One region of the Lysinibacillus canaveralius genome, then DNA from elsewhere that is predicted to be linked to it. Evidence: riboswitches for the same ligand, from Rfam matches in the RefSeq annotation. Region 1 holds a riboswitch; each other region holds the start of a gene.
What was found. Region 1 has a riboswitch for S-adenosylmethionine ahead of metK (methionine adenosyltransferase). Riboswitches for the same ligand answer to the same signal wherever they lie in the genome.
Positions count from the first base shown of each region.

Region 2: another riboswitch for S-adenosylmethionine. It lies ahead of AA0Y26_RS01800 (MetQ/NlpA family ABC transporter substrate-binding protein); the one in region 1 lies ahead of metK (methionine adenosyltransferase).
Region 3: another riboswitch for S-adenosylmethionine. It lies ahead of AA0Y26_RS01230 (O-acetylhomoserine aminocarboxypropyltransferase/cysteine synthase family protein); the one in region 1 lies ahead of metK (methionine adenosyltransferase).
Region 4: another riboswitch for S-adenosylmethionine. It lies ahead of AA0Y26_RS20370 (bifunctional homocysteine S-methyltransferase/methylenetetrahydrofolate reductase); the one in region 1 lies ahead of metK (methionine adenosyltransferase).

Region 1 covers NZ_CP154840.1:3,283,786-3,291,996, forward strand. Annotated here, with positions in the region: gene AA0Y26_RS16560 (alanine/glycine:cation symporter family protein) at 1-626, opposite strand, end outside; gene AA0Y26_RS16565 (alpha/beta hydrolase) at 786-1,589, opposite strand; gene AA0Y26_RS16570 (gamma carbonic anhydrase family protein) at 1,701-2,213, shown strand; gene metK (methionine adenosyltransferase) at 2,485-3,681, opposite strand; SAM riboswitch class I at 3,961-4,077, opposite strand; gene pckA (phosphoenolpyruvate carboxykinase (ATP)) at 4,278-5,864, shown strand; gene AA0Y26_RS16585 (alpha/beta hydrolase family protein) at 6,086-6,874, opposite strand; gene AA0Y26_RS16590 (NUDIX domain-containing protein) at 6,858-7,325, opposite strand; gene AA0Y26_RS16595 (transposase) at 7,375-7,683, opposite strand; gene AA0Y26_RS16600 (Dps family protein) at 7,780-8,211, opposite strand, start outside.
Region 2 covers NZ_CP154840.1:332,989-341,199, reverse strand. Annotated here, with positions in the region: gene AA0Y26_RS01810 (carbon-nitrogen family hydrolase) at 1-199, opposite strand, end outside; gene AA0Y26_RS01805 (pyridoxal phosphate-dependent aminotransferase) at 293-1,471, shown strand; SAM riboswitch class I at 1,590-1,706, shown strand; gene AA0Y26_RS01800 (MetQ/NlpA family ABC transporter substrate-binding protein) at 1,806-2,624, shown strand; gene AA0Y26_RS01795 (methionine ABC transporter ATP-binding protein) at 2,692-3,717, shown strand; gene AA0Y26_RS01790 (methionine ABC transporter permease) at 3,710-4,381, shown strand; gene AA0Y26_RS01785 (alpha-hydroxy acid oxidase) at 4,389-5,522, shown strand; gene AA0Y26_RS01780 (glycine C-acetyltransferase) at 5,727-6,917, opposite strand; gene AA0Y26_RS01775 (YczE/YyaS/YitT family protein) at 7,115-7,726, opposite strand; gene ybaK (Cys-tRNA(Pro) deacylase) at 7,866-8,211, opposite strand, start outside.
Region 3 covers NZ_CP154840.1:215,877-224,087, reverse strand. Annotated here, with positions in the region: gene AA0Y26_RS01245 (DNA-binding protein) at 72-302, shown strand; gene AA0Y26_RS01240 (homoserine dehydrogenase) at 613-1,599, opposite strand; gene AA0Y26_RS01235 (hypothetical protein) at 1,945-2,340, opposite strand; gene AA0Y26_RS01230 (O-acetylhomoserine aminocarboxypropyltransferase/cysteine synthase family protein) at 2,756-4,051, opposite strand; SAM riboswitch class I at 4,210-4,319, opposite strand; gene nfsA (oxygen-insensitive NADPH nitroreductase) at 4,885-5,622, shown strand; gene AA0Y26_RS01220 (hypothetical protein) at 5,760-6,179, shown strand; gene AA0Y26_RS01215 (hypothetical protein) at 6,332-8,020, opposite strand; gene AA0Y26_RS01210 (lysoplasmalogenase) at 8,124-8,211, shown strand, end outside.
Region 4 covers NZ_CP154840.1:4,033,081-4,041,291, forward strand. Annotated here, with positions in the region: gene AA0Y26_RS20360 (N-acetyltransferase family protein) at 112-597, opposite strand; gene metH (methionine synthase) at 655-4,080, opposite strand; gene AA0Y26_RS20370 (bifunctional homocysteine S-methyltransferase/methylenetetrahydrofolate reductase) at 4,073-5,914, opposite strand; SAM riboswitch class I at 6,016-6,115, opposite strand; gene hemG (protoporphyrinogen oxidase) at 6,304-7,689, opposite strand; gene AA0Y26_RS20380 (protoglobin domain-containing protein) at 8,088-8,211, opposite strand, start outside.

The DNA.
Region 1 (8,211 bases):
ATAAATGGAACTAAGATTTGGGCAGCGTTCGCAATACGTTTAACTCCCCCGATGATAATAAAACCTAGTAAAACAATAACTACTAAACCAGTAATCCATGGCTCAATATTAAACGCATTGTTAACTGCACCGGCAATTGCGTTCGATTGTACACCTGGCATTAAAATTGCTACTGCTAAGATTGCTGAAATTGCAAAGATGATTCCAAACCATCTCATTCCAGTCGCTTTTTCAATGTAGAATGCTGGTCCCCCGCGATATAACCCGTTTTTCTTTTCCTTATAGATTTGTGCTAATGTTGACTCTACATAAGCCGTTGAAGCACCGATAAATGCAGTGACCCACATCCAGAAAATAGCCCCCGGACCACCAAATGCAATGGCAGAAGCGGTACCGACAATATTCCCTGTCCCTACACGTCCTGATAAAGCAATCGACATGGCCTGGAAAGAAGACACTCCTGCTTCAGATTTTTCCCCTTTGAACATTAATTTGAACATATCCCCGATTAAACGGACCTGGCAAAACTTCGTTAAGATAGAAAAGAAAAGGCCTACGATTAAAATGCCGTAAATCATTACTGGTCCCCAAAGAATACCGTTCAACCATCCAATAAAATCTTCCATTCTCCACACCCCTTTTTAAATTTATTTTATTATTTTGAAATTCACTATATTACAAAATACTCATCCATTCAACTAATTTTTAAAATTTTTGAAATATTCCTTTTTTATAGTCGAAGAATGTTAAAAAGCGCAATGAACTATTTATTCATTGCGCCTCTTTTAGGAGATAATATAGCCGAGGGACCTTAAACTATTATTCATAAAATCTTTTGTTAGCAGGAAGATCTCTTCCCGTTCCATTTCAAAAAATAGACTATTCAAGCTGTCTTTCCATTCCTTATATTGAAAATGAGTTAGATTTTGTTGAACGAGCCATTGCTTTGAATATGCCGTATCCGTGATACTGTCACGTCCGCCTGTCATTAGAAGAACAGGCAATGCAGGCAGCTTTACCTCTGCGTCTTTCCACATTCTTAAAAGCTGCTGCAGTTCACGATACCATTTCACAGTGACAACTGTGTTAAAAGGTACATCATCCTTCATCTCACCATATACTTCAAAGTTACGTGTCAATGTATTATAGGTGATTTCATGTTTTAGCTTGACGTTTGATGTAATCGCGCTCAGACTCGACAAAGCCTTCGAAAGCTTCCCTGGTTCAAGCTTCAAATGGAGCCAAGGTGACACCATTATGAGACCTGCACAGTCGAACTTATTACGATATAATGCGCGTGCAGCAATTGTTGCTCCCAGTCCATTTCCTATTATAAATACCGGCAGATTATCTGTATGAGCAACCTGAATCAGCTGTTTTGCATAAGTATAATATTCTTGAAACTCCTCATCATGGTAGCGATGATTTTTTGCTTGCTCCCCGTGTCCCGGTAAATCTCCCATTACAACGTGAAATCCTGAGCCTCGTAATTTTTCAATAAGCCACGCATACCAGGCATGGTGCTCATAAGCACTATGAAAAATTGCCACAACCGCTTTTGGCTGCCCCTCAGCATCCCATTTCCACATCGGCCTTCCTCCTAAAATTCTCATTCGTTATTAATTGAAAAGTTTGTTTATTTCCTACTTACTATTTGTTACGATAATTATACATATTAGCTTGAAATGAGGCGAAAGAATATGATTTACCCTTATAAAGACAAAAATCCGAACATAGACCCATCTGCCTTTATTGCCGATTATGTCACAATTACAGGTGACGTTACAATTGGGGCAGAAACATCTGTGTGGTTTAACACCGTGATCCGCGGAGATGTTGCTCCAACAATCATAGGCAGCCGTGTGAGCATCCAGGATTTAAGCTGCCTTCACCAAAGCCCCGACAATCCTCTTATTATTGAGGATGAGGTGACAGTTGGCCACCAAGTAACATTACATAGCTGTGTCGTCCGCAAGCGAGCACTTATTGGTATGGGCTCTATTATTTTGGATGGTGCCGAAATCGGAGAAGGCGCCTTTGTAGGGGCCGGCAGCCTTGTTCCTCCAGGTAAAAAAATTCCTCCCAACTCCTTAGCGATGGGCAGTCCTGCAAAAGTCGTCCGTGAAATTACGCCTGAAGACCGTGCAGATATGGATCGAATCATTCGGGAGTATGTAGAAAAAGGGCAATACTATAAATCACTACAAAAATAACAAGCAGAAAGCCGCCTAATGGAGGCTTTTTTTCTATTATATAATATGTTAAAGAGATTTCTGCTCTAAAATTGATGATGATTCTATGCCCTTGTGAAAATATGAAAGATTAGTTTTCAATCTGGCAAACGGTATTAGACATTTGGTTCAGCTGCTATAGCGCAGAAAAAGAGTGTGCATTGTTCTCTTATCCAGCGCTGGTCCCTTTCCTTATCTGCTAAAAAAGCCGCCACATGAAGTGACGGCCTTTTCATATCCTGGCACAACTCAATTATAGGCCCGCTTTTTCGCGAAGCGCTTGAGCCTTGTCCGTTTTTTCCCATGGTACATCCAGGTCTGTACGGCCAAAGTGGCCATAAGCTGCTGTTTGTTTATAGATTGGACGGCGCAGGTCAAGCATTTTAATGATCCCGGCTGGACGTAAATCAAATAGTTCACGTACCCATTCCACGATTTTGCTTTCTTCCACTTTACCAGTGCCAAATGTATCAACAGCGATCGATACAGGGCGAGCTACACCGATTGCATACGCAAGCTGTACCTCAGCACGCTCTGCAAGCTCTGCCGCTACAATATTTTTCGCAACATAACGTGCTGCGTAGGCTGCTGACCGGTCAACCTTTGTAGCATCCTTACCAGAGAAAGCACCGCCGCCGTGACGCGCATAACCACCGTATGTATCAACGATAATTTTACGGCCAGTAAGCCCTGCATCTCCTTTTGGTCCGCCAATAACAAAACGGCCTGTTGGATTAATGAAATATTTCGTGTTTACATCAATTAAGTTTGCGGGTACTACTTTATTGATTACCACTTCTTTAATGTCTTTTTGAATTTGCTCTAATGTTACTTCTTCGTCATGCTGTGTAGATAAAACAATTGTATCCACACGTGCAGGTTGGTTGTTTTCGTCATATTCTACAGTTACTTGTGTTTTTCCATCTGGACGCAGATAAGGCAGTTCACCTGATTTACGAGCTTCTGTCAGGCGACGAGCCAGCTTATGTGCCAAACTGATAGGCAGCGGCATCAGTTCTGGTGTCTCATTGCATGCATAACCAAACATTAAGCCCTGGTCTCCGGCACCGATTGCCTCTAGTTCTTCGTCAGTCATTGCGCCTTCGCGAGCTTCAAGCGCTTGGTCAACACCTTGTGCGATATCAGGCGATTGCTCACCAAGAGCTACCAGTACGGCTAGGTTTTCAGCATCAAAACCATATTTTCCGCGTGTATAGCCAATTTGTTCTACTGTATCACGTACAATTCCTTTAATATCTACATATGTAGATGTCGTTACTTCACCGGATACTAATACAAGTCCTGTCGTAACAGTTGTTTCGCACGCTACGCGAGCGTTTGGATCTTCTGCTAGAATAGCATCTAAAATGGCATCTGAAATTTGGTCGCAAATTTTGTCTGGATGCCCTTCTGTTACACTTTCTGATGTAAACAGTCGACGGTTTGTCATTTGTTTTCCTCCTAAAAATACCTTGCGCGAAAGCGCGTATTTGATACGGTACTCATTACCCATGTATGTCTACCCGTACGGATTAAAAAAGCCGCTGCTAACTTTTACACGAGGATTTAGAAAGGCCCGGAATAACAAAGAGAAGCTCAGCCTGCTTATATGTCTTTCTTTATAAGGACGATATAACAGTAATTCCTTAAACTGCTCTTTTCGCATTTAAAACAAAAAAATCCCTTCGCTCATGTATGAGGAAAGGAGTCATGTTTTCGTTACCTTTCACTCTTATCGTTCAAGGATTATATCCTTGCATCAGGTTGGCACCAACACGTTACGATAATCGTATTGCAGGTTGCCGGGTTTCATAGGGCCTGACCCTCCACCAGCTCGGGATAAGAGTATCCGTTCAATTGTACATGGTACGAAATTTGTTTCATCTTGTCAAACGATTTATAATGGTTTTATGGAATATAAAAAATTCATAAAATAAATTCACAATTAGTATAGATTATTTAAATCAATGTGTTATACTATTTTTGAATTAGTAACTAACCTCCCTCACCTAGGGGAACTATATAAAAAAGGATGGTATTTAATCGATGAATTCAGTAGATATCAACAACGAACTGAAGGAATTATTAAGCGGGGCAAATATTAACGTTCAACTATCTGTACCAGAATTAGTTGAAAAGGCTACATCTCGTGGGGAAGCTACATTGACAGTAGATGGCGCTTTACGTGCTGAAACTGGTAAGTATACTGGCCGTTCTCCTAAAGATAAATATATGGTAGAAGAAGATGCTTCTAAAGATAAAATTGACTGGGGAAAAGTAAATCGACCAATCTCGACAGAAATTTTCGACAACCTTTACGTAAAAGTGATTAACTACTTAAAAGAGAAAGACGAGTTATTCGTGTTTAAAGGATTTGCAGGAGCTGACAAAGACTCTCAGCTATCAATCCAAGTTATAAACGAATATGCTTGGCATAATCTTTTCTGTCATCAATTATTCATCCGCCCAACAGCTGAAGAATTAACGGATCACGAATCACAGTTCACAATCGTATCAGCACCATCTTTCAAGGCTGATCCAGCAGTTGATGGTACAGCATCAGAAACTTTCATCATCACATCAATGGAAAAGAGAATCATCCTTATAGGTGGTACAGAGTACGCTGGTGAAATGAAAAAATCAATCTTCGGTATTATGAATTATCTGTTACCAGAACAAGGGATTTTCCCAATGCACTGTTCTGCCAATGTAGGTGAGGAAGGCGATGTAGCATTATTCTTCGGTCTTTCAGGTACTGGTAAAACGACTTTATCGGCTGATGCTGACCGCAAGCTGATTGGTGATGATGAGCATGGCTGGTCTGACAACGGTGTATTCAATGTTGAAGGCGGATGCTACGCAAAAACAATCAACCTTTCTGCTGAAAAGGAACCGGAAATTTACAATGCAATCAAGTTCGGCGCTGTACTTGAAAATGTCGCTGTTCATCCTGAAACACGCATTTGTGATTATAGTGATGGTTCATTAACTGAAAATACACGTGTAGCTTATCCAATCCATTATATCGATAATATCGTAACACCGTCGGTTGCAGGTCATCCAAAAACAATTGTTTTCTTAACTGCAGATGCTTTTGGCGTACTACCTCCAATCTCTAAATTAACGAAAGAGCAAGCGATGTACCACTTCTTGAGCGGCTTCACTTCGAAGTTGGCTGGCACAGAGCGCGGTGTTACAGAGCCAGAACCAGTATTCTCAACATGTTTCGGTTCTCCATTCTTACCTCTTCCGGCGACAGTTTATGCTGAAATGCTAGGAAAGAAAATCGACGAGCACGGCTCACAAGTGTTCTTAGTTAACACTGGCTGGACTGGCGGCGAATATGGTGTAGGTTCTCGTATGAAACTTTCTTATACACGTACAATGGTTCGTGCTGCAATTGAAGGTAAGTTAAATGAAGTAGAGACAATCCAAGATGGTGTATTTGGATTAAACATTCCTGTCGCTGTTGAAGGTGTACCATCCGAAGTATTAAACCCGCGTGAAGCTTGGGCTGACAAAGCGGCATATGATAAAAAAGCTACAGAGCTTGCTGGGCTATTCAATAATAACTTCAAGAAATTTGAAGATGTTTCTGAAGAGATCGTGAAAAAAGGCGGGCCTTTAGTATAAGGAAGAGCTATTTTCCGTTCCACGCAGTAACCACATCCTTATAAATTAAAAGGAGCAGCTTATATAGCTGCTCCTTTTTGTGTGGAGAAAGCCTCTCCCCCTATTCCCCTGATAGAATAAATACCTGTAAACTCTATGCTTACATCTGACAAAATGTGTTAGAAAGTTATGCAGCAGCCTAAATAAGAAAAAGCAGCTTCCTTTCATAGAAGCCGCTCTATTTATTCTACACCCTTTCCCTTCATCCATCCACAAAGGGCACGAACTGTTTCTGAATTTACTTCTGGCGGGTAATGATGTTTCAGCCCGTAGGAATACCATGTTTCATAGAACTTCCCTGCATCCTGAAGACAGTACTCTAACTGATAAGCATGCTCAATATCTACATGCTGATCACTCGTGCCGTGAATGATCAAAACCGGTGCTTTCATTTTTTCAATTTCAAATAGAGGAGTCCGGTCATCATAACGCTCTGGAACTTTTTTTGGCGTGCCCCCAATGACACGCCGCAGTCCTCTGCGCATATCAATTCGCTCCCAATAAGTAGCCGCAGCATCTGATACTCCCGCCCAAGTTACGACAGAAGCGATGTCCTCTCTTAAGATAGCCGTCCACAATGCCATCAGTCCTCCACGTGAAAAACCATATACATGTACATTTTCACATTCGACAAACTGTTTCACTATGTCAACACCATATACAGCATCGTAGCGGTCATCACCCGCAAATTCATCTCTTCCCTCTCCGCCGCGGTTCCCCCTATAATAGGGAGCAAATACGGTAAATCCCTGCATAGCAAATTGAGCAATTCTAGCCGGTCTCACCATACCAATAGACTGCATGCCTCCGCGCAGATAAAGCATTGCCTCAGTATGAGCCTTCTTAATCGGTCTTGCCAGTAATCCCTTTACTCGAAGCCCATCTGACCAGTATGTAATTTCATCCAACCGGATATGGGGATTTGGTGAAGGATATTTACGTATGGATGTGATTTTACCATTGTCTTGCATGTGTCTTCACTTCCTGTAACATCTTTTTCATTCCATCATCACGCATATAAAAACTCAAGTTTGGATGTGCAAGTAATTCTTCTTCTGTCAGCCAGTGTCTTGCAACTGTTTCATATTCCCCAATGAACTCTTCTATCTCTTCTACGCTAGCTGTAAAAACAGCCTTGCAAAAGGGGATTTTGTCATACACTACATAATAGGCAAACCATTCAGCGTCCTTCACCTTTACTTGTGTTTCTTCATATACTTCACGGATTGCCGCTTCAATAAGCGTCTCTCCCTTCTCTTGCTTTCCTCCGGGGAATTCAATTCCTCGCGTAAAGTGCTCAGTACAGAGCCACTTATTCTCATATTTTACTAGAGCCAGCACATGTCTTGGCTCCACCTCAAACGGGCCTTTGTCAAATCGCAGAACTACTTCAAGTCCATTTTCATCTATGAATGTAAACATCCCTTCAACTCCTAACTAATTTTAAGTGTAGCGAAGGGATGTCAGCGCTTCAACTGAAAAAAGGCATTTTCTCCACAAATTCTTTTGTTTGATCGTCACCATATTCATGAATCAGCGCATATATTTGCTTGTAACGATGGTCGATATCATGATTCAGTTCATCCATATGATAAGGGATAAATGGTAAATGGGCACGAACCATATTTGATGTTTCAAGCTGGTAAATAGATGCAAACAATTTTTGAAACACTCTCGCCTTGTGAGGCTCTAACTCCATTTTAAAATCGTACGGTCTCATACCTGGATAAGCTGTGCATGTTAAATGCGGAACCGATATATAGTACATGTGTTTTTCCATATAAGCCACCTCACTAATAGTATAAGTAGCGGCTTGAGGGTTTATACACAAAATGCGACCTCCTTTTAGAGGCCGCATTTTAAACAAATAAGTTGATTAGTTGCCAAGGAATGCAGATAACATCCATGTATGTTTTTCCAGGCTTTGAACTTTTGCATTTAATAAGTCTTCCGTTCTGTCATCGCCTTCTTCAGAAGCTGTTTCCATTGCTTCCTTCAATGCTTTCTTTAACACATCGAAATCATCAATAATGGACTGCACCATTTCTTCAGCTGTTTCCGAGCCTGTTGGTTCTTTGACTAATGAAAGTTCCAAATGCTCTTTCATTGTTGCAACTGGCTTGCCGCCTTTTGATAAAATACGTTCAGCAACTTCATCGAGCGACAATGTTACTTCATTATATAATTCTTCAAATTTTGCGTGTAATGTAAAAAATGATGGTCCGCTTACATACCAATGATAGTTATGTAGCTTCGTGTAAAGTACTGACCATGTTGCTACTAATTCATTCAACTGTTTATCTAATGT
Region 2 (8,211 bases), 1.6 Mb from region 1:
AAAAGGCTTTTGTACGTTCCCCATCTACATCGGCCAGCTCTTCTAGTTTTTCCAGTGCGTAACCGGTGTTCCACATTTCCGGTAAAACAATAATTTCTGCTCCCTTTTCTGCTGCTTCCCGGATAAATTTCTCGGCACGTTCATAATTCTCTTCTACTTTTCCAAACCCCATATTTAGTTGAATACATCCGATTTTCATAATTCCTACACCGCCTATAGACTTTTTCTCTTAAATATCATAACATGGTTCGTATAATTTTTAATATATTCTGAAAAATAGGTGATTTATAAAATGGAATTTTCGACTAGACTACAGCAGCTTCCACCTCAATTTTTTGCTGCGCTTGCTGGAAAAGTAGCGCAGGCAGTTGCAGAGGGACGCGACATCATCAATTTAGGACAAGGTAACCCTGATCAGCCAACTCCCCCACATATTATCGAAGCCTTACAGGAGGCGGCAGCTGATCCATCTACACATAAATACTCGCCGTTTCGCGGGATTCCCGAACTTCGCCGGGCAGCAGCTGAATTTTACAAACGCGAATATAATGTGGACATCAATCCCGATAAAGAAGTGGCTATATTAGGAGGGACAAAAGTTGGACTTGTGGAATTACCGTTAGCTATGTTGAATCCTGGAGATACAATGCTGCTGCCGGATCCGGGCTATCCAGATTATTTATCAGGTGTCGCACTTGCAGATGTAAAATTTGATACAATGCCGCTCATAAAAGAGAATAACTTCCTGCCCGACTATGATGCGCTGCCCGAGAAAATAAAAGACCGTGCCAAAATGATGTACATCAATTATCCGAACAATCCTACTGGAGGTGTGGCAGACCAGCAATTTTTTGAAAAAACAGTTGCCTTTGCAAAGCAACACCATATTGCTGTCGCGCATGACTTTGCATATGGAGCACTCGGATTTGACGGTATAAAGCCGGTTAGCTTCCTGCAGGCAGAAGGCGCTAAAGATGTCGGCATTGAATTGTACACACTATCAAAATCGTATAATATGGCCGGATGGCGTGTCGGGTTTGCTGTTGGTAATGAAAAAATGATTGAAGCGATTAATTTGATTCAAGATCACCTGTTTTGCAGTATCTTCCCCGCTATCCAGCATGCAGCTGCCGAGGCTTTAACAGCTGAGCAGAATAGTGTAGAGGGATTGCGCGATACATACGAAAGACGCCGCAATATACTCGTGAAAGAAGCAAGACGTATCGGCTGGAATGTGCAGGCACCCAAAGGCTCATTTTTCGCCTGGCTGCCTGTTCCAAAAGGATTTACCAGCCAGCAGTTTGCTGATTTGCTGCTAGACAATGCGGATGTTGCCGTCGCAGCAGGCAATGGTTTTGGTGAATACGGGGAAGGCTATATACGCGTTGGTCTGCTCGTTTCAGAAGAACGGCTGAAAGAGGCGATTGCTCGTGTAGAAAAGTTAGGACTTTTTCAAATACCTGTTAAGTAATTTTCTTTCGCAAAAAGCAGTTGCGCGTAATTTTTTTTAGAAAAATAATAAAATACTATTGCGAAACTAATAAATAGTCTGTATATTAAGTTTCATAGTTTTTTAATATAGTGTTTCTCTCTTATTAAGAGTAGCTGAGGGACTGGCCCGATGAAGCTCAGCAACCAGCATATGCGAAAGACGCATTTGCAAGGTGCTAATTCCTACAAAACGAATTCGTTTTGAAAGATAAGAGTGGTGTTTGAATATTGTCTTTGTCTATTCATGCCTCTCTTTTCAAAGGAGAGGCATTTTTTATTAAAGGACAAATACAAACACGTTGGAGGAATCATCTATGAAAACAAAAAAATTTGGTTATTTATTCGCAGGTGCAGCACTTGCCCTATCACTCGCAGCATGCAGCAGCGATGAAGATTCAGCCTCAAAATTAAATGATGGTGTGATCAAGGTCGGCGTAACAGCAGGCCTGCATGAAGAAATTACAGAAGTGGCCGCTGAAATAGCAGCAAAAAATGATTTGGAAGTACAGATTGAAGTGTTTTCTGATTACGTGCTGCCGAATACAGCACTAGTAGAGGGAGATCTGGACGTAAACAACTTCCAGCATGAGCCTTTCCTGGACAACTTTAATAATGACCGTGGAGAGGAACTTGTGGCTGTAGCAGAGACAATCTTAAACCCAATGGGCTTCTATTCAGAGAAATATGAGTCGATCGATGCTGTCCCGGAAGGTTCAAAGGTTGCCATTCCTAACGACCCAACAAACGGCGGACGCGCACTAGCGGTACTGGCTGATGCCGGCTATATCACATTGGCTGAGGGCGTAGGCATTAACGGAACAATCTATGATATTGAAGAAAATCCAAAAAACCTGGAATTTATCGAATTAGAGGCGGCACAAATCCCAACTCAGCTCGCAGAAGTGGAATTTGCCGCTATCAATACAAACTTTGCAATGGAGGCAGGCTTGAGTCCTAAAGATGATTCTATCCTGCTTGAATCTGCAGACTCCCCTTATGTAAATGTAATTGTTGTACGTCCTGGTGATGAAGACAGTGAAGACTTGAAGAAATTCATCGAAGCATATCATTCAGAAGAAGTGCGCCAATACATTGAAGAAACATACGATGGAGCTGTCATTCCAGGCTTCTAATCCAATACATGGCCAAAAGTTATCGGCATTGACGCCGGTAGCTTTTTAGCTAGAAAGGCGGAAAACAATGATTCAACTCCAATCGGTTGTTAAACAATTCGAAGCAAAAAACGGCACAGTTACTGCTGTTGACCAGGTAGATATACAAGTTAAAAAAGGTGAGATCCACGGGGTAATCGGCTATTCGGGTGCAGGTAAAAGTACACTCATCCGATGTGTCAACCTTCTCGAACGTCCAACAAGCGGCAAGGTAATCATTAACGGTATTGATCTGACAGAAGCTTCCCCAGAACAGCTTCGACAATCACGACAAAAAATCGGAATGATATTTCAGCATTTTAATTTACTAAAAACAGCGACAGTCTACGATAATATTGCTATACCTTTAAAGCTATTAGGACATAACAAACAGGAAGTAGAACAAAAGGTAAAAAAATATGCAGAAATCGTTGGCTTAACAGATAAGCTGACAAGCTATCCGAACCAACTGTCGGGCGGTCAGAAGCAGCGTGTGGCTATTGCACGCTCCCTATCACAGGAACCTGAAATTCTGCTTAGTGACGAAGCGACAAGTGCCCTGGATCCTGAAACAACGGACTCCATCCTGGACCTGCTCCTTGAAATCAACGAAAAACTCGGCATTACCATCCTTTTAATCACACACGAAATGAATGTCATTCAAAAAATCTGCGATTATGTATATGTCTTGGAGAAAGGCAGGCTTGTGGAGCATAATACAGCAATTGAGCTGTTTACAAAGCCCCAGCATCCCACGACGCGTAAGTTTTTAAATACAATTTCACAACGGAATCTATCAGATTCGCTGATTGAACAGTTGAATTTGACAGGTGCCGTCATCCGCCTCACATTTGTCGGTGAAAGTACAGGAAAGCCGCTTATTGCGGATGTAGCAAGTCGATTCCATGTGCAGCCAAACATCTTGGCAGCCAACATCATTGAACTTAAAAACGGTATTGTCGGCAATATTGTTGTCCATATAAATGGAACCGCTGCTGAGATTACCGCCATCACCCAGTACTTAAAAGACAACGGCGTACAAATTGATATATTGGGAGGTGGAGCAAATGAATAATGATAAAGGCTTTTTGGAGCAGTGGGGACCGATTATTTGGGAGGCATTGCTAGAAACATTCCAGATGACGTCCATTTCCCTCGTCATTTCAATTGTTCTCGGGGTGCCGCTCGGGCTGATGCTCGTATTAACACGTCCCGGACAGTCATTTGAAAATAAATGGATTTACCAAATATCTAATCTGCTCATTAATATTATCCGTTCCATTCCATTTATCATCTTATTATTCTTCATCCTGCCGCTGACGAAATTTCTTGTTGGCACGACGATTGGAGTTAAGGGCGTTATCGTACCGCTTGTCGTCTATACAGCACCTTATATCGCCCGTCTTCTGGAGACTGCTCTTCTTGAGGTGTCCCCAGGTGTAATGGAAGCTTATACAGCAATGGGGATCAAGCGCCGCCATATTATTTGGAATGTACTGCTGCGTGAAGCACGCTCCTCTATTATTCTTGGCCTGACAATTGCTACAGTCGGACTAATTGGGGCAACCGCGATGGCAGGACTTGTTGGTGCAGGTGGTTTAGGCGACTTAGCTTACCGCTATGGCCACATCCGTTTCCAGGTGGATGTAATGTATGCTGCTGTGTTCATTCTCATTATTTTAGTACAGGTAGTTCAATCAATCGGCAACCGTATTGCTGCTAAGCTGAAAAAGGACTGATAAGTTAATGACGAAGGAAGACTTACTTTTAAAAAATATTCAGGGCGACAAGCCCTTTCCAATTTGCTTCGAAGATTTAGAAGAAGCTGTGGCGGAAAAGCTCCCAGCTGGGCCATATGGCTATATCCGCTCGGGAGCTGGCGGCGAACAATCACTTCGTAACAATCGCAAGGCCTTTACGAAGTATTCTATTATTCCCCGCTTTTTAACAGATGTCTCCGAGCCTGATACCTCTATCGAACTGTTCGGCAAAAAACATCCCACCCCCTTTTTATTCGCACCGGTCGGGATGAATCAAATGGCGCATGAACAAGGAGAATTAGCCGTTGTACGCGCAGCTGAAAAACTTGGAATGCCTTATATTCAAAGTACTGTCTCCAGCTATTCACTCGAGGAAGTAGCAGATACTGCCCCAGCTCATACAAAATGGTTTCAGCTATACTGGTCGACGAATGAAGAAATTGCCTATAGCATGGCTGCCAGAGCAGAGAATGCCGGCTTTGAAGCAATCGTTTTGACAGTTGATACAGTCATGCTTGGCTGGCGTGAGGAGGATGTACGTAATCAGTTTTCGCCTTTAAAGCTTGGCCTGGCACGTGGAAATTATATGAATGATCCTATCTTTACAGCTTCTTTGAAGGATGAGTCATTTGAATCGTATATAGAAGGTGTTCTCGCCAATATTTTTCATCCTACATTAAATTGGGAAAATATCCGTGAGTTAAAAAGCCGCCTTCGTGTGCCTCTTCTAATTAAAGGTATTTTACACCCGGAAGATGCGCGTCTGGCCATTGAAGCTGGAGTAGATGGAATCATCGTCTCTAATCACGGGGGACGCCAATTGGATGGTGTCATTGGAAGCCTCGATGCACTTCCTGCCATTGTGAAAGCTGTAGATCATCGTGTACCGGTGCTCTTAGACGGTGGTGTGTACCGCGGAATTGATGCACTAAAGGCATTGGCACTCGGTGCTGCAGCCGTATGCATAGGCCGCCCATTTGTCTATGGCCTTGCCTATGATGGGGAGAATGGTGTATATCAAGTCATGCAAAATTTATATAGTGAATTCAAAGTGTCCATGGGCCTGGCCGGGCAGCGGACAGTTGCGGACCTCCAAACGCTCGCACTTATTCGAGAATAGAGAGGATATCTAAAAGTCTCTTTACGATGAAGATGGTAACACCTCGATATAACACTTACAGAAGTAATGCTCCTTGATAAATATGTATCAAAAACAGAGCTGTCTAGAAAGTTGAAACTTTCCGGACAGCTCTTTTCTTATTGCCGTATATAAAAGCTGCTCCTATCAAAGATAGAAGCAGCTCGAACATAATGATGAATTTTCTTATTGAATGACGCCCAGCTCGCGTCCCACTTTTTCATAGATTGCTAATGCATCATCCAGCATTTTCTTTGTATGTGCCGCAGTCGGCATGTTGCGGACGCGTCCCGTTCCTTTTGGTACCGTCGGGAATACAATAGATTTCGCGTAGACACCTTCCTCAAATAAACGGCGGGAAAATTCCTGTGTTAGCTTTTCATCTCCGACAATACATGGTGTAATCGGCGTTTCAGATTCCCCGATATTAAAGCCAAGCTTCTTCAAGCCTGCTTTCAAATAGTCGCCATTTTCCCAAAGCTGATCATGCAGCTCTGTCGATTCCATCAGCATCTCTACTGCACGTGTAATCGCTGCAACATCGCCTGGCGGTAATGCCGTAGAAAATAAAAATGGACGTGAACGAACCTTTAACCAATCGATTAGATTCTGTTTCCCAGCAACATAGCCGCCTACGACACCAATTGCTTTTGACAATGTTCCTATTTGGAAATCAATCTCTTTTTGCAAGCCAAAATGTTTTACCGTGCCGGCACCTTTTCCTGTTACACCTGAACCATGTGCATCATCCACATAAGTAATTAAGTCGAATTCCTTCGCAATTTCTACAATTTCCGGCAGCTTGGCAATATCGCCATCCATTGAGAAGACACCATCTGTAATGACCATCACTTTATTGTAAAGACCTGACTCTTTTGCTTCTTTCGCCTTTTTGCGTAGATCATCCATATCCGAATGATTATAAGCAATAATTTTTGCCTTCGACAGACGACAGCCGTCAATGATAGAAGCATGATTCAATTGATCTGAAAGAATAGCATCATTTTTATCCATCACGGCAGAGATCGCTGCCATGTTACAGTTAAAACCAGACTGGTAGCTAATTGCAGCTTCCGTCCCTTTGAATTTTGCAAGTGTCTCTTCCAGCTTCACATGAAGGTCGAGCGTTCCGTTAATTGTACGAACAGCGCCTGCTCCTACGCCGTACCGGTCAGTCGCTTCTTTCGCGATACGCTTCAATTCTTCATTTGTAGCAAGGCCAAGATAGTTATTTGACGATAAATTAATCAGATTTTTCCCTCGTACTTGAATAATCGGTCCGTTTGCTCCCTCTACTGGGTCGATTTCATTGTAAAGACCCTGGTCGCGCAACTCTTGTAAATTTTCATTTAGAAATTGTTCCAATACGTGTGACAAAGCTGTTCATCCCTTTCACTTTTCAGACTATTAACATTTTAGCATATTTTCTTTCCGTGTCATCGAAATGATAAAGTTATACACATTTCGAGCTCTTACCCACATTTATCTGTTGATTATTCAGAATATTTGTGAATAAGTAGTGAATTTCTTTCTATTTTTAGAAAATTAGCTGTGGATAACTTTTTTATCCACAGCTACGCTTCGATTAATTCGTGTAGCTTTCTTCTAAAATAATGAAGACTCGGCTGAATAAGATAACCTGTTCCTAGGGCTAATATCACAGTACCCAATCCTACCGGCCCGCCAAGCAGCCAGCCAGCTGCTGCTGCAATCACTTCCAGGATTGCGCGCGCCATCCGGACAGAACCTCCGAACTTTTCTACGATAATCATCATTACGGAATCACGAGGTCCCGCTCCAAGCTCTGCAGAGATATAGAGTCCGCATCCTACACTTAGTACGACAAAACCTGCAAAAAAGTAGACGAACTCCCCTACAAAAACATCCGTCTCCGGCAGCAGCCAATTAAATAAATCAATAAAGGTACCGACCAGCAGCATGTTCAGCCATGTACCAATACGCGGCCATTCCCTTAAATAAAGAGATGTAGCCAGAATAATAAAAAGCCCTGTCAAAATCGACCAAGTGCCGATTGACAGGCCAAATTGCTTGAACAGACCAATATGCAGGACATCCCATGGTCCTGTCCCGACGACACGGCCTTTAATAGTCAGCGTGATACCAAGCGCCATGACAAGCAGTCCTCCAAGGAAAAACGCCCATCGCCATTTAAATTGTTTCGACATGATGTACCTTCCTTCTAAAGATTGTCATCTTTCTAGTTGTAGATGAATCGATTATATTCCTTATAGAGTGAGATTTAAATAGAAAAATGAATGGAAGTCTACAAACACGATGTCACACTTCTCACCCGAGGACTGATGATCAATCCGTCAGCGGAGCAAATGCTGCTTTCGTAATCTTTGCCAAATCCGCTGGGGTAAGCTTAACCTGCATGCCAATTTTGCCTGCGCTCACAATGATCTCTTCAAGTGATTCTGCCGAAGCATCTATAAATGTCGGGAATAATTTCTTCATACCGACGGGTGAACAACCGCCGCGCACGTAACCCGTTACATTTTGAAGCTCCTTCACCGCCAGCATTTCAATCTTCTTTTCACCAGCGGCTTTTGCAGCCATTTTTAAATGAAGCTCGGAGGCTACAGGAACAACGAACACATAATAGCGGTTTGTTCCGGCCGTAGCGAGCAACGTTTTAAACACAGCGGCA
Region 3 (8,211 bases), 1.5 Mb from region 1:
ATATAAACTTTTTTTTTCGATTCCCATGTTATAATAAAGGCAAGATTATATTGGAAATGGGGGTCATCAAAATGTATAAAACAGTGGAAGAGACTGCTAAAGATATTGGCATGCCTGAGCATCAAATTCTGCATTACATTTACAATGGCCGCATTAAAGCCGTCCATGACGGAGAACAGTTCTTGATTAATAGCAGGCAGTTCGATGCGTATCATGAGCAGCTCGAACGCATTAAAGAGGAAATTGAAATTTGGCGGAGTACACCTATTCCAGATGATGTGGATGTAAAAGATGAAGACTAACTGACATTGCTTTCCAGCATGCCTAAAAAGCTGATGCCATGCCTGCTTAACTACGCTATGCGCAGGCGAAAGGCTTGGATATAAAACGTATCTTCGCACTGTACTCTAGATGAATAGTACTATTTACTGCACACGAAAAAATCGGACCATCCTTTTCTAATGGATGGTCCGATTTTCTTTTAATGGCCTGTTCCGAATCTTTATAACTATTCAAAACAACAGACACCCTCAGCAGCCCGAGCCAAGAAAGGTGTCTCTGTCCTCAGTTCACCGCTTTAGAGAAATTTTAGCGGCTGCTAGCTGAAAGAAATTAAATCGTCACTACAAATCCGGCGCGCTTACCGATAATTTCTGCATAATCCTCTACCATGACAGAAGCAGTCGGATACATACCAGCTCCGGGACCTGTCACTGTTAATGTGCCAATATAATTTGTATCTATAGCTACTGCATTAAAGACATCATCAATTGGGAATAAAGGATGCTCCCTGTCTACAAGCATAGGCGCTACCTTCCCTGCGATTTTACCGCCTGCCTGTCGTTCCACTTCCGCTACATGCCGATATCGCATTCCGTGTTCTGTGGCATTTTTCACATCCTCTGTCGAAATTGTGTCAATACCAATTACCTCGACCTCTGACCAGTCTGGCTGTTCACCAAAGGCCAAATCAGACAGTACCATTAACTTTTTAAACGCATCCTGTCCTGAAATATCATTGAACGGATCTGCTTCTGCATAGCCGAGACGCTGTGCTTCCAGCAATGCTTCCTCGAAGTTCCACCCTTCCTTACGCATTTTTGTTAGCATATAGTTTGTCGTCCCATTTAAAATTCCCTGAATGCAGCTCACATCATTAACAAGGAGAATATTCTTCAACGTCTTAATCACAGGGACCCCGCCGGCAACCGTTGCTTCATACCCTACAAATACACCATTTTGTTTCGCCATCTCTTGAAGCTCCATCCCTCTTTTAGCAAACATCACTTTATTCGCTGTCACCACATGGCATTTGTTTTCTATTGCCTGTTTTAAATAGGAAAATGCCGGCTCTTCATTAACGATCGCCTCGAATACTACTTGCATGCCTTTCTCGGCAAATACCTCATTGATATTATCTGTCAATAAATGTTTCGTCCCTGGAACCCGCTCGCTTGAAGTATCCCGAACTAAAATCTTCGTCACTTCTAATTCTACGCCCAGCTTTTCCCGCAGTGCTTCTCGCTTTTCATTTAAGATATGATAAATTCCTTGCCCTACTGTGCCAAATCCTAGGATGGCCGCCTTTATTACTGCCATATCTGTCTCCTCCAAAGTCTTCAGAAAATCTATATAAACGCACTATTCTAATAATTTTATATAAAAAATTCTATCTTATATTATAAACGAAAACAAGGGAAATCTCCTCTAGGAAAACATTTGTTTTTGTAAAATGTACACGAAACCCCTTACATCTTCTCCTATCATGCATATTCTGCCATATTTACAGAGTGTTATTAGGAAAATCAGGCCTGCCAAATAGCTCCGCGGCACTAAAAGGAGCTCTAAAAAACAAAAGCACCCCCATCGGATGCTTTTAAAATAGCTGATAAAGTGAACTTCAATCGGCACTTCCTTGTTATACTTCTGCGCATGTTTAAGCAGCTACACCGCGATATTGATTCCCTCAACAGATGTGCGATAGCGATCAAGTACTTTTCGAGCAATCATTTCCTCTTTTTGTGTAAAGGGCGGTATACCATATGTACGGTGCACAAGCTGGAATTCTCCATATTTTAAATACCACTCTTTTGCTGGTAATGAAATATGATCTGTTCCTAACTCTTTATATGCATCATACACTTCCTTTACAACATATTCAGCAGATGTAAGATTGTATGTTTCCTCTAAAAAAGCGTCATGTCCAAATGCTTTTTTCCATATAGCATTGAACTGCCCTAATAAATGTTGGATAGAAATTTGGTTTACAAAAGTGTGGACTTCATTCAATTCATATATAAAATAAGCTGCGACATGTTGTGCACTGTAGACATTGCCCATTTTCAACTCTCCTTTTATTCATACACTTATGTGATTTATCACTCGAGTAAAAACACAAGATGCTTTCCCGAGTTTATTGGTAGGTTTTAAAGTTGTTTTTATCTTACAGAATATCACAGCTATTGTCAATAAAACTTATAAACTTACTATGAATTGAATTTACTGTTGAAAAGCGATGGCTCTCCGTGAAATGGCACGGAGCCGCCGCTTTCTTTTGCCGAATGAGGCAGTATAAAACATTATGGCAAGATGCAGCGAGCCTAAAACAGCTCTCTTCCAGAACGCCTATTTGATTTGCATCACTCCGGTATTTGCTTCCCTTTAATAGGATCATTCAGGAATCCAGTGAAAAAGTGCTGTAAGTCCGCCCCTTGCATTTCCACCTATAGAAATAACTTTCTTTTGTTAAAAGAAATTAAACGCTGGCAGACACCTGTCTTTGCACTTTTGCTAGCGCCTGCTCTAAATCAGCGATAATATCCTCTACATTTTCGAGACCGATTGATAGGCGAATGAGCCCTTCGGATACTCCTGCAATTTTCAGTTCTTCTGCCGACAGCTGCTGGTGCGTTGTAGATGCTGGATGAATAATTAACGAACGGGCATCACCGACATTCGCCACATGAGAGAACAGCTCTACATTATCAATTAATTCACGTCCTGCAACGCGGCCTCCCTTAATCTCAAATGAGAGAATAGAGCCGTAACCATTTTTCAAATACTTGTTTGCTAAATGATGGGATGTAAATTCCTCAAAGCCTGGGTAATTTACGTAATCCACAAATGAGTGGCTCTTTAAATATTCCCCAACCTTTAAGGCATTTTCATTATGGCGGGCTATACGCAGATGAAGCGTCTCTAACCCTTGAATAAAGTTAAAAGCAGAATCCGCTGACAGTGTCGGCCCGAAATCACGCAGCAGCTGTACACGCAGTTTTGTTGCGAACGCCGCATTTGGTACATCTACGCCGTAACGGATTCCGTGATAGCTTGCATCCGGTTCTGTAAAACCGGGAAAACGTCCTTGTGTCCAGTCAAATTTTCCAGCATCGACAACGACTCCGCCGATTGTTGTTCCATGTCCGCCAATCCACTTCGTAGCTGAATGAACGACGACATCTGCCCCGAAATCAATTGGGTTTGCACCATATGGAGAAGGGAACGTGTTATCAATAATCAATGGCAGTCCATGTTCATGGGCAATTGCTGCAACCGCTTCTATATCCAAAATGTTTAAGCTTGGATTTCCGACTGTCTCGGCAAAGATTGCTTTTGTTTTTTCTGTAATGGCAGAGCGGAAATTTTCTGGATTTCGTTCATCCACAAATGTTGTCGTAATACCGTACTTTGGCAATGTAGTAGCAAATAAATTATATGTTCCTCCGTAAAGCGAACCAGCTGATACAATTTCATCGCCGGCACCGGCAACATTCAAAATAGAGAAGGCAATGGCAGCTGCACCTGATGACAGGCCTACTGCTGCAGTTCCCTTTTCCACCAATGCAATACGCTCCTCAAACGCCCCTACTGTCGGGTTCATAATACGTGAGTAAATATTCCCCGGCTCCTCAAGTGCGAAAAGGCGCTGTGCATGAGCAGTGTCTTTAAATGCATAGGCCGTTGTACGATAAATTGGTACAGCGATGGCTCCTGTAACAGGGTCTGGCTTTTGCCCGCCGTGTAATAATAACGTTTCTGGCTTTTGTGACATGGATATCTTCCTCCTAAATGTATACTCGATGGACAATCGGTCGAGGAGGATATGGAAAACTCCCCGCACTCTATTTGGAAAAGGGCCTTTGTACAAATGAGCACCAAAAAGCCCTCTTCTCAAATAAGAAGAGGGCTGCGAATGAGCAAGTTTTCCTCCCCTTATCTTTCAGATCCCGATTCGAATCTGTAGGAATTAGCACCTTTGTAAGTCATTACTGGTTGCCGGGCATCACAGGGCCTAGTCCCTCCGCCGCTCTTGATAAGAGTTTATGATTCATGTTCCATCTATTGTTTCACAGTATAAAACAGGTTAATCTGATTAGTCAACTATTAATTTAAAATCTTCTGATTTTAATTTTCCTGCTGCATGCTTTATGCTGGATTACAGGATAAATAAGCAATTCAAAGCTCTATATATCCCCTTTTGAATATGCCTGCAAAATACAAATAACTACCTTTACATTGCCACTACATCATTACTACCGTATAAAAGTTTCGCATATAAAGGGGTGCAAGCTTATATTACTACATTAGCTGATACCGTAAGGCATTACTAACCATTCGCAAATAGTATAAATACGGCGAATGCGGGAAAGTGACGCCCTGGACATCATTACTGTTTTTACTACCAAAAATTCTCTAGGTACAATTTTGCTTCAGGTGGAAGGCAGTTATCGGCTTTATTTTCCTGAATCCTCGTATCCCGTTGATCTGCTTCCCCACAATTAGTGCAGCCTGCTGGCACTGGATTGGATTACTATAGAAAAATATTATAAGATGGGCTTAAAGGTATTTCCTTTAAGCTTATTTTTTGTAGAGGGGGAAAATAAATTGAACAAAACAAAAGAACTTTTAAAAAACCATTCATCTGTCCGTAAATATACAGGAGAAGAAATCTCTCGTGAAACGGTAATCGATCTAATTGAAACCGCACAAATGGCCGCCAGCTCTCACTTTGTACAAGCGTATAGTGTCATCTGGGTGACAGATGATGAAAAAAAGAAAAAGTTAGGCGAGCTGTCAAAAAATGAATTTCAGTTCCAAACAGCAGGTGCCTCTTTCTTATTCTGTGTAGACTTCAAGCGCCTGCAAAGAGCTGGTAACAAAAATGGTGTTGACATCGTCGTGGACTCTGCAGAAAATCTTCTTGTCGGTGTAGCGGATGTTTCCTTATTTGCGCAGAATTTTGTCGTCGCGGCTGAATCTGAAGGCTATGGAATATGCTATATCGGCGGCGCACGAAACAATCCGAAGGAAATTAGTGAGCTATTCAATCTTCCTGATTATGTATTCCCGTTATTTGCTATGACAATTGGCAAGCCAACAAAACGAAACGAAACAAAACCCCGCCTACCTGTAGCCGCTGTCCTGCATGAAAATAGCTATGATGAAGAGAAATACGATACACTTCTTGATGAGTATGATGCAACAATGGAAGCTTACTACGCCAGCCGCTCATCCAACCAAAAGATGGCGAACTGGACAAAACAAATGGCTGATTTCTTAATTGATCAAAAACGCCCATTTATAAAAGAATTCCTGGAAACAAAAGGATTCACTTGGAAGTAACAAAAAGATCTTATACATCTATTAAAAGCGAAATTAACAAGATGTAAGGCCTGTTAATTTCGCCTTTTTACTGAAATCTAACCTTACCTTTTGATAAAATAGTAGCAACGAAAAAGATGTAAGAAAGGACTTTTCGTATGTATACAAATAAACATGTAGCCAATTCACTTGAAAAACAGCATCTCCAGAATGTGCGAAAATATTATTTATCCATCGCAGACATTAATATTGCTTTGTCAAAGGTGCATCAAACGATTCTGCCGCATATCGATTCAAAAAAATATCAATTGGCTACCGACTATATTCACCAGTATATTTCCTATACATCGGTCTGGAATTTAAAATTCGTCGCAAACTTAGAGAGCCCTGAAGTGGCATTGCTGCAGGTTTTCCACCTGAACTATATTTTTAACAAGGAGCCGGAAAGCCGATTCATTCAGGAACGTGCTATTCTAGCTGAACAGGAGCAGCGTTTCTTTGATTTGAAACCTTATAAAACAGAGCATGTAGAAAAGCGCAAACAAAAAATGCTGGATTATATTGAAACGCACGCCTAATATCTCAATACTCAAAACAAGCTGTCTACGCGGCTCGATATAAAAAATTGTCTTAAGTAAGCCACCCCTGATATTTTCTCCTGTCCTATTATTTTCAGCATAGAAAAAACCCCGAAAGCAAGTAGATCACTTACTTTCGAGGTAGTTTTCCTCTATTCCTGGACTGGTAATTCTGTAATCGTTACATCCTTAACCGGCAGGAACTGCTCGCCTGTCGCTAAATAGGTTACGCTCACTGCATCCCCTGCTTCCATATAAATGGCTAGCGGCACGGTTTCCGTGCTAACAATAAAGTTTTCCCCTGTCGCTAACAGGAATGATACCATGGTAAAATCTCCAGCCCGCTCCTTATATACACGGATCACTTCGCCTGTGATGCGTGCTTCCTCTGCATCTGAGGAACCTTCAACCGTACTTCCTCCTCGGGATAACGCTGTTTTATATAATTTCAGCGCCTCGTTCGGCGTAGAGGCATAAGCAGAGATTTCAGGATTGGCTGCTGAGACAATGAAATAGTTCTGCAGGAAGCCATTTGAATCGAGTACAGCGGTCAGCCAGCTAGCTTCTCCATAGAAGTTATACAGGATTGGCATTTCGCCCTCCCACTTCTTCTCAATAAATTTCTTCTCAATAATGTCTAGTGCTCCTTGTGAATCCATATAGGATTCTTCCAGATTCCCAGTATAGTATATCGCTTCGCCCGTCCGTCCATTTGTTAATGAATAGCCAAGCATCGAGTCTACGCCCTCTTTTGGGCTAGTAAAATCAGTGAAGTAGTACATTTGCCCATCTTCTGTAAAGATCGGTGACACATTGGCCTCCGTTCCCTCGTCCGACGGCAGCTTAACATCTTTCTTACCAAATACACTGTTCCAGAAACCATGTACATAGTTACCGTAGTAGCTGTTTTGCAGACTTACTGTTTCAGGGGACACTGCACCATCGATGAAATCAGGAACATCCGCTAATGCAATTTTTTCTGATTTACCAGTAGCTGCATCTACTAAAATAACCCCTTTTACATCAAATCCACTACGTGCAGAAATGAACTCTCCATATGAGCGAATGTAATAAGGCTTACCATCATCATCCACTTCAAGCTGTGGTGCCCCATAGAAAATCAGTGCCGGATACTGCAAACGCATATGACGTTCCAGATTTTTGTTCAAAAAGGCGGACGGCACGTAGGCCATTTCTTGTTGAACAAATTTCGGATTTTCATTTGCATCTGTGGCACTCATCATAAAGTAACCTGGTGTTGTTTTCCCATTAAACCATTTGAACAGCCCTGAAAATTCAACCGGTGCTATATATACATACTCACCGTTCACCTTCTGGATCTGTAAATTCCCTAATTCGTAAAAGCTAGTATTGGGTACTTGCCCAAAAGCTTTTTTCATTTTATTTTTCACATATTTGGGTGGTACACTTGCCGGTGTCTGTGTCTCATCAAATGCCTGGATTTCTACATCCTCAGCCATTTTTGCTGATTCGTATTTTTCCTCAGCATTAAACAGCGGCGCACTTAGCAAGTAAGCTACAGCAAGGATACTTGCTAATACCGCCGCAGACTTCACTTTTCTTTCCAGACCTGCTGAAAAAATGGCTCCAGCAAGAGCAATTACGGGTAAGACATAAAGAAAAATTGTCCATTGGAGATCAATTTTTGATACATAAACAATAAAAAACGTCGAAATAAAACTAACAATTAAAACAGAAACCGCTATTATCCCATGCTGCTTTGATGTCAGCTCTACTTTCGGAAACTTTTTTGTCACCGGTACGAGTAAAATAGTGATAATTACTGACGCGATAGCTGAAATAATGAATAATTGACTCATTCGAATCATCCTTTCTAGTTACCTTTTATACGGACTAAACAGTTAAAAAGTTTCATATTTATAATTAATGGCTATTATCTCATTCTTCATAAGGAGGCTGTTCATGCGCACTATCTTACTGATCATCGCTGTTATTTTTGGGCTTTATTATGTACTTTTGTTTGATACCATTCCACCAGAGACAAAAATGG
Region 4 (8,211 bases), 750 kb from region 1:
AAATACGAATTTCATTCACTAAGGAGCGGGCAATTTTCAGGCAGCCAATCCGGGCTATTATATTTTTCTAATATACTCGATATAGGAAGAAGTATATATTGCACCTGTTATTTATAATTCTAACTGGTACATGTCTAAATCAAGCCATTTTTCAAATTTATAACCTACATTCTCAAGCGTACCTTTGTAGGTAAAACCAAGCTTTTCATGCATATATTTGCTGCCATCATTGCTGGCATCAATACAAGCAATCATCGTTTTATAATGCCGGGCTTTTGCTTCTTCGATCAACTGGAGCATCAACGCCTTTGCGATGCCGCGTCTTTGAAAATTTTCATGTACATAGACAGAGTTTTCGATTGTATACTGATATGCAATATGCGGACGGAATTTTCCATATGTAGCATAGCCCCCTACTTTCCCATCTACCTCATAGATAAGTATCGGCTCTCCTGCCTCTACCTTTCCATCAAACCATGCCATACGTTCTTCAAATGTTTGTTCCTCATATAAATAGATAGCTGTACTATGGCAAATGTTATAGTTAAAAATTTCCAGTATATCAGCTACATCTTCACGTGTTGCTTGTCTAATCATTCTTCTTCCTCCTTTTAATTGAAAGAAGCTCCTGCTAAAGCAGGAGCAGTGAACTTATTATACATTAAAGTATCTTGCATCAGGATGGGCAAAAACAATTGCCGATACACTTGCTTCCGGCTCCATCATAAACCCTTCCGTCAAGTGAACATCTATATCCTCTGGTTTCAACAGCTTGAACAGTTTTTCTTGATCTTCGAGGTTTGGACAAGCTGGATAGCCAAAGCTAAAGCGCTGTCCTTGGTATTTTGCTGCAAAGCGGTCGCGCATCGTAAAATCAACATCATCCGGGAAACCCCATTGGTCGCGTATTTCCTGATGAATACGCTCTGCAAATCCTTCAGCAAGCTCTAGTGCGGTCGCTTGCAGAGCATGACTTTCGAGAAATTTCCCTTCTTCCTTTAACATACGTGACTTCTCAGATACACCGTGCCCAGCTGTTACAACCATCAGCGCAATATAATCCATCTCACCGGATTCCTTTGTTTTCAGGAAATCCGCAAGGCATAGATGAGGCGTTTTTGCCTGACGAGGGAAAGTGAAACGCTCGATTTCTGTGACACCATCTTCCGCATAGACTACTACATCATCTCCCTCAGCCTGCGCCTTGAAGAATTGATACATACCCGACGGCTTTAATGTCGTATCGTTCAAGTAGCCATCAACAAGCTCTTTTAGCTGTACAGCGCGCTCATCACCCTCGGCAATAGCCTTTTCTACATTGGCCTTAAAACCTAAATGGTGGCCGATTAATGTACGCATATTCACATACGGATATAAATGTGAGACCGCATAGTCCCGCTTCACATGGCGTATAAGATCTTTGGGTTCAAAGACAGATGCATCCGCTACAGTGCGGACCGGTTTCGGCATCTCAGCAACCGGGCGCTGCGTACGTTTACTGTCTGCCTCTAATCGTTTTTCAATGGAAGCCCTTAATTCCTCTTCAAGCTTCCCGCGCTCTGTTGGATTCACAAGACGGTTTGCCATCTCTAATCCTTCCATCGCATCTTTCGAGTAAATGACAGGACCCTCATAATTTGGCGCAATTTTTGTTTCTGTAAAGCGGCGTGAAAGAGCGGCTCCTCCTACCATGATCGGAACATTAATGTCTGCTTCCTTAAAGTCTTGGGCAGTCAGGACCATCTGCTGAGCAGATTTAACAAGCAGACCGGACAATCCTACAAAATCAGGCTTTTCCTTTCTGATGGCCTCAATCAATTCTGCCGGTGTTACTTTAATGCCTAAATCCACTACCTTAAAGCCATTGTTCGACAGGATAATATCGACTAGATTTTTCCCGATATCATGCACGTCTCCTTTGACAGTGGCCAGCACCATTTTGCCCTTGCTCGCTGAGTTCTCGGATTTTTCCATGAACTGTTCAAGATGCCCTACCGCCGCCTTCATGACACCTGCGGATTGCAGTACTTCTGCAACGATTAATTGATTATCATTGAACAGGCGCCCTACTTCAGCCATGCCTTCCATTAACGGTCCATTAATAATATCAAGCGGGGCATCAAACATTTCCAATGCTTGATTTAAATCATCGATCAAGCCTTCCTTCGTTCCTTCCAGTATGTAGTAAGCCAAACGCCCCTCTACTGTTTCAGGTAAAGATACTGCTGTTTTTTCCTTCTTTTTATCACGATAGAATTCTGTAAAATCCGCCAGTGTCTGATCATTCGTGCGGAAAATGAGATCATTCGCCAGCTTAATTTCTTCTTCTGGAATAGATGCATAACGCTCCAGCTTTTCCGTATTAACGATTGCGTAATCAAGCCCTGCCTGTGTACAGTGGTATAAATAAACTGCATTCAGTACTTCACGGCCAACCGGCGGCAAACCGAATGAAATATTACTTACACCAAGTACCGTCAATGTCCGTGGCAGTTTCTCCTTAATCAGGCGTATGCCTTCAATCGTTTCTTCTGCTGCACCGATATACTGCTCATCCCCTGTACCTACCGGGAACATAAGCGGATCAAAAATAATATCTTCCGGAGCCAGCCCCCATTTTTCCGTTAATAGTTGATAGGAGCGCTCTGCCACCTCAAGCTTGCGTTCACGGGATACGGCCATTCCCGTTTCATCGATCGTCCCCACCACAACTGCTGCCCCGTATTTTTTCACAAGCGGCATAACAGCGTCGAACCGTTCTTCTCCGTCCTCTAGGTTAATAGAATTGATAATTGCTTTTCCCTGACAGAATTTCAGTGCTTCCTCCATCACCTTTTCGTCCGTCGAGTCAATGACAATAGGCACCTTTACCTTCTTCACCACTTCAGGCATAAACTGGCGCATATCCTCTACTTCATCACGGTCTGGGTTTGCTAGGCAAATATCAACAACATGGGCACCGTTCTTTACTTGTGCACGAGCTATTTCAGCAGCCTCTTCAAACTTACCGTCGATAATCAGCTGCTTAAATTTACGAGAACCGATTACATTTGTCCGTTCTCCAATAAAGAGCGGACGCATAGAATCGTCATACTGCAGCGGTTCAATACCTGATACAGCATGACCATGTGTCTGCTCTGGACGTTTACGAGGTATGTAGTCCTCCACTGCCTCGCGGATAGCGGCGATATGGGCAGGTGTTGTTCCGCAGCAGCCCCCCACAATATTCAGCCATCCTTTTTCTGCAAAGCCCCGCAATTTTTTCGAAAGTGAATCCGGGGTTTCGTGGTAGCATCCTTCTTCATCCGGAAGCCCTGCATTTGGGTAGCAGCTGACATAGCTTGTCGCAAGCTCTGACAATGAACGGATATGGTCTGTCATGAACTCCGGACCTGTCGCACAGTTCAAGCCTACTGACAACGGATTGATATGTTCAATGGAAATGTAGAACGCCTCGATTGTCTGTCCAGCAAGCGTCGTACCCATAGGTTCAATTGTTCCGGAAATCATGACAGGAAGCTCTACACTTAACTCATCAAACGCTCGCTTGATACCAACTGTCGCAGCTTTTACATTCAGCATATCCTGGCTCGTCTCTAATAGGATAAGATCTGCCCCCGCTTTAACAAGAGCATGCGCCTGCAGGTAGAAGTTTTCTTCAAGTTCCTCAAATGTAATGCCCCCTGTTACAGAAAGCGTTTTTGTTGTGGGCCCCATCGCCCCCGCTACAAAACGCGGCCATTCTGGAGTTGAAAACTCCTCAGCTGCTACTTTCGCCAATTCTACAGCACGTACATTGATTTCCTCAGCTTTATGGCCAAGCGCGTATTCATTTAATACAATCGGTGTTCCGCCAAATGTATTTGTACAGATGATGTCTGCCCCTGCCTCTAAATAGGCCTGGTGTACCTTCTTAATAACATCAGGGCGTGTGAGTACTAAATTTTCATTACAGCCATCGAGCTCTTCCCCACCAAAGTCCTCCGGTGTCAATTGTTCGTTTTGCAGCATTGTGCCCATTGCACCGTCGATGATTAATATTCGCTTTTCAAGTTGTTCATAAATGGGATGGTTAAGCATTTGTCTGTACTCCTTTATACTGTGCATCGAGTTCTTTTACGTAATCCATCAGCTGCAAGGTCATATCGTATCGCAAAAATGGTGTAATCAGATAAATACCATTGAAGTATTCACATGCTGTATCGAGCAGTTCCTTCGCAATCGCGACACCTTCTGCGGCTGCCTTCTCCTTGTCTTCTCCGCACGCTTTCATTCGAGCCAGCACTTCTTCTGATAACTTGATTCCCGGTACTTCATGATGTAAGAACTCCGCACTTCTGAATGATGTCAGCGGCATAATACCAATGTAGATCGGTGCTTCTAAATTCTTTGTCGCTTCATAAATTTCGATTATTTTTTCCTTTGAGTAAACAGGCTGAGAGATGAAATAATCGCAGCCATGCTCTAATTTTTTCTCTAAGCGTGCGACAGCACGGTCCACTACCCTGACATTCGGATTAAATGCTCCTGCCACCGAGAAGTTAGCCTGTTTGCGAAGCGGTTTACCGGAAAACGAAATACCTTCATTCAATTGTTTAATGAGCGACATTAACTCCATAGAAGAAACGTCGTATACACTTGTTGCTCCTGGGAAATCCCCTACTTTCGTCGGATCCCCGGTTACAACTAAAATGTCATGCAGTTCTAAAGCGTCCAGCCCCATTAAATGTGATTGAAGACCAATCAAGTTTCTATCCCGACATGTGATATGCGGCAGGGAGCGCACTCCTTCCTGTATGAGGATAGATGCCATTGCGATGTTACTAATCCTTGGAGACGCTAGAGAATTATCTGCCATCATGATGACATCCGCTCCATTTTCATATAATTCCTTGGCTCCTTTTACAAACCCACCAATCTCTAAGTGGCGAGGTGTGTCTAGTTCCACAATCACCGAGCGTTCGCGTTTCGCCTTTAGATGCAGCGGTTCATATTTAGGCGGCTCCGGCACACGGACGAATTCAGTCGTTGCCGGCATCGTCTCTTTTTCCTTTAGCGGTGTAAGCTTTGATAACCGCTTTTTTGCTGCTTCAATATGCTTCGGTGTCGTTCCGCAGCAACCACCGATTAGACGGACCCCCTGCTTGACCAGCTCCTCAGCAGCGCGTGCAAAATAGTCAGCTTCGGATTCGTATACCACGCGCCCATCTTCTACATCTAGAAGAGAAGCATTTGGATAGGCCGATAAGTAAGCATGCTTCGGAAGCTCCACTTTTTCAAACGCCTGAATTGTATGAAATGGGCCAAGACGGCAGTTACTGCCCACAATATCCGCTCCTAAAGCCTCAAGTTCAAGAAGGGCTGTACGGAATGAAATACCTCCCTGTAAAATGCCTGGCTCATGCATAGATACTTGTGCGATAATCGGCTTATTTGTCATTGCACGAACAGCTTTGACAACTGCCTGTATTTCCTCAAAATCATAGAAGGTTTCTAGTAAAAGACCGTCCACCTCTCCGTCAATTAGCACACGTGCCTGTTCGCGAATAGCTGAAGTAATCTCTTCAAGCGTTGCATCGCTTTTACGAATTCCCCGTATGCCTCCAATCGTTCCTAAAACGAATACGTTATCCCCTGCAGCTGTTTTCGCTAATCCAACAGCTGCTTCGTTAAACTCCTTTACGCGATCTTCGTAGCCGTACCGAGCCAATTTTATCGAATTTGCTCCGTATGTATTCGTTTGAATGATATCTGCTCCTGCAGTAATATATTGCTCATGGATTTTTTGCACTATTTCAGGCTTTGTCACATTCATCTCCTCGTGACAGTAATCCAGCCCGTAAGAATAAAGCAGCGTGCCTATTGCACCGTCAGCTGTTAATACCCGCGTTTCTAAAGCTTCAAGCAAGCCCATTTGTATCCCTCTTTTCTTTAACCGAATTGCAAAACTTTTCAGTCATTTCTATCTAAAAGAAAAAGCCCTCTTTTAACAAGAAGGCTAAGAATCGTAGTCCCTTCTCATCTTTCGGCATCTGCCGGCTGGATTTAGCACCTGACTTTAGAGCTGGTTGCTGAAGCTTCATCGGGCCAGTCCCTCAGCTTCTCTCGATAAGAAATATATTGAATTTTGTCAACAATTAAAAGAATCATAACGTTATCTGAAAGAGACGTCAAGACGTTTTACAATAGTAAACGTTTTCATGGCCAATTTATTGGTTTTCTGGATATAGGGCTATTTTTCTACCATAACTGAGTTTTTCAAAAAAGCTCAAGGAAGGATTCATTATCCTTCCGAGCTCTCTATTATTGCAAAGCAGCTAGGATGCGCTCTGCTGTTTTCTTACCGTTTTGGATACATGCTCCAATCCCTACACCAAAATAGGAACAGCCAGCAAGCAGCAAGTTCGGGTAGTTCTCCTCCAGGTCTTTCAACAATACAGACAATGCTTCATTATGTGCAAGGTCATACCGTGGCATTTGGTCAATCCATTTCGCGACATTTACGACTGTCGGTTCATCATCAATTCCTAGACTTACCTTTACATCATTTCGCGCTACTTCCAGCAATTCTTGATCCGTCATAGCCGCAAGTTCCTCATAGCGGGGATTTACATTTTTATAGAATAGACGCACAAGCAGGTTTCCATCATGCGATGTATGCTTCCATTTTCGGCTCGTCCATGTAGAGGCATCACATACTAAGTCACTATTGTGAGAAACAATAAAGCCCGTACCATCTGCTGGTAATACGCTGTCTGGCACATCGAAGCCAAGATACAACGTGATAGCCGAAGCTGTAGTGAAACGCTTTAGATTTACTTTTAGCTGTTCATCTGCCAGTACTTTCTGCACCGTTGTATTAGGTACAGCGAGCACAACGACATCAGCGAGCACTGTTTCATGCCCAATATCTATTTTATAGCAGCCATCTTCTTTCATCACACTGTGAATCTCTGTATTCTTCATGAAGTTCACTTCCGGCAGATTTGCTTCCAGCTGATCAATCAATGCTGAAAGCCCGTTCCGGAAGGAAATGAATTTTTTATTGGCAGCCTTCTCAAATTGTTCACGGTTTGCTTCGAACCCTTTGATAATACTGTCGTATTCATTTTTATAATCAACAAGATACGGTAGAGTAGAAGCGAGAGAAAGCTGGTAAAGATCTCCGGAATAAACACCTGCAAGTACAGGGGCAATCTGTTTCCTTACAATTTCCTCCCCTAGGAAATATTCAAGAAATTCCCCAATCGAGCTTTCTTTCGTAAATCCTGTATTCGGCATTTCTAAATCTTTCAGGGCCCGCTTCTTTCCTTCTTCTGAAATAAGTGTACTAGCCTGCAGCGAATCAATGCTCATCGGAATACCAAATGTAGACCCTGCTGGTATTGCATGCAATTCGTTATTTGTATGGATATAGGAAATCCCTGTCTCGTTATAAACAAGCTCTGATTCAAAATCAAGCTCCTTAACCAGCTCAAGCACCCCAGGATGACGTGCGACAATGGAATCTGCCCCTGTCTCCATGATAAAGCCGCCTTCATATGCTGAATGAATCTTACCGCCCAGATATTCATTGCGTTCAATTAAAATCAATTCCGCCTCGATGCCTTTTTCCTGCATTTGGCGTTTTACATAGTGCATCGTACAAAGACCTGTAATCCCACCGCCTACGACTACAACTGTTTTCATATATACCTCTCCTATATGTTCGAAATAACCTGCCTCTAGTATAAACTTTTTTCAGGATGAATACGTGAATGTTCTATTACAAATTAAAGAAAAAAGTATCCTTCCAAAAGATAGGATACTTCAGAGTGAAGACAACGTCGTTTTTTGACTTTGTCTTTACGTTTTTTAGGTAACTTTATAAAATAACGGTTTACTCAGCCTGTCTTGAAAACGCTTGCCAGACAAGGCGCGCCGACAAGTGAAGACGCGAATAGAACCTAAGTTCATGCGCGGACGAGCGAGGCAAGCAACGCTGGATGAGAGCCTTTGTCAACAGGCTGAAGTATCCTTCCAAAATATAGGATGCTTTTCATAACAGCCTTGATAGATGGAGATCCACACCCCTCCTCGGCTGCCTATTATTTACTTAGTTCATGGGAAATACATGCTAATTCGTCTGCTGAATGTGCCACTTTTTCAAATGAGACAGACAATTTATCAATTCCCTGCCCCAAGAGTTCAATTTCTTGCCCTATCAAGCCG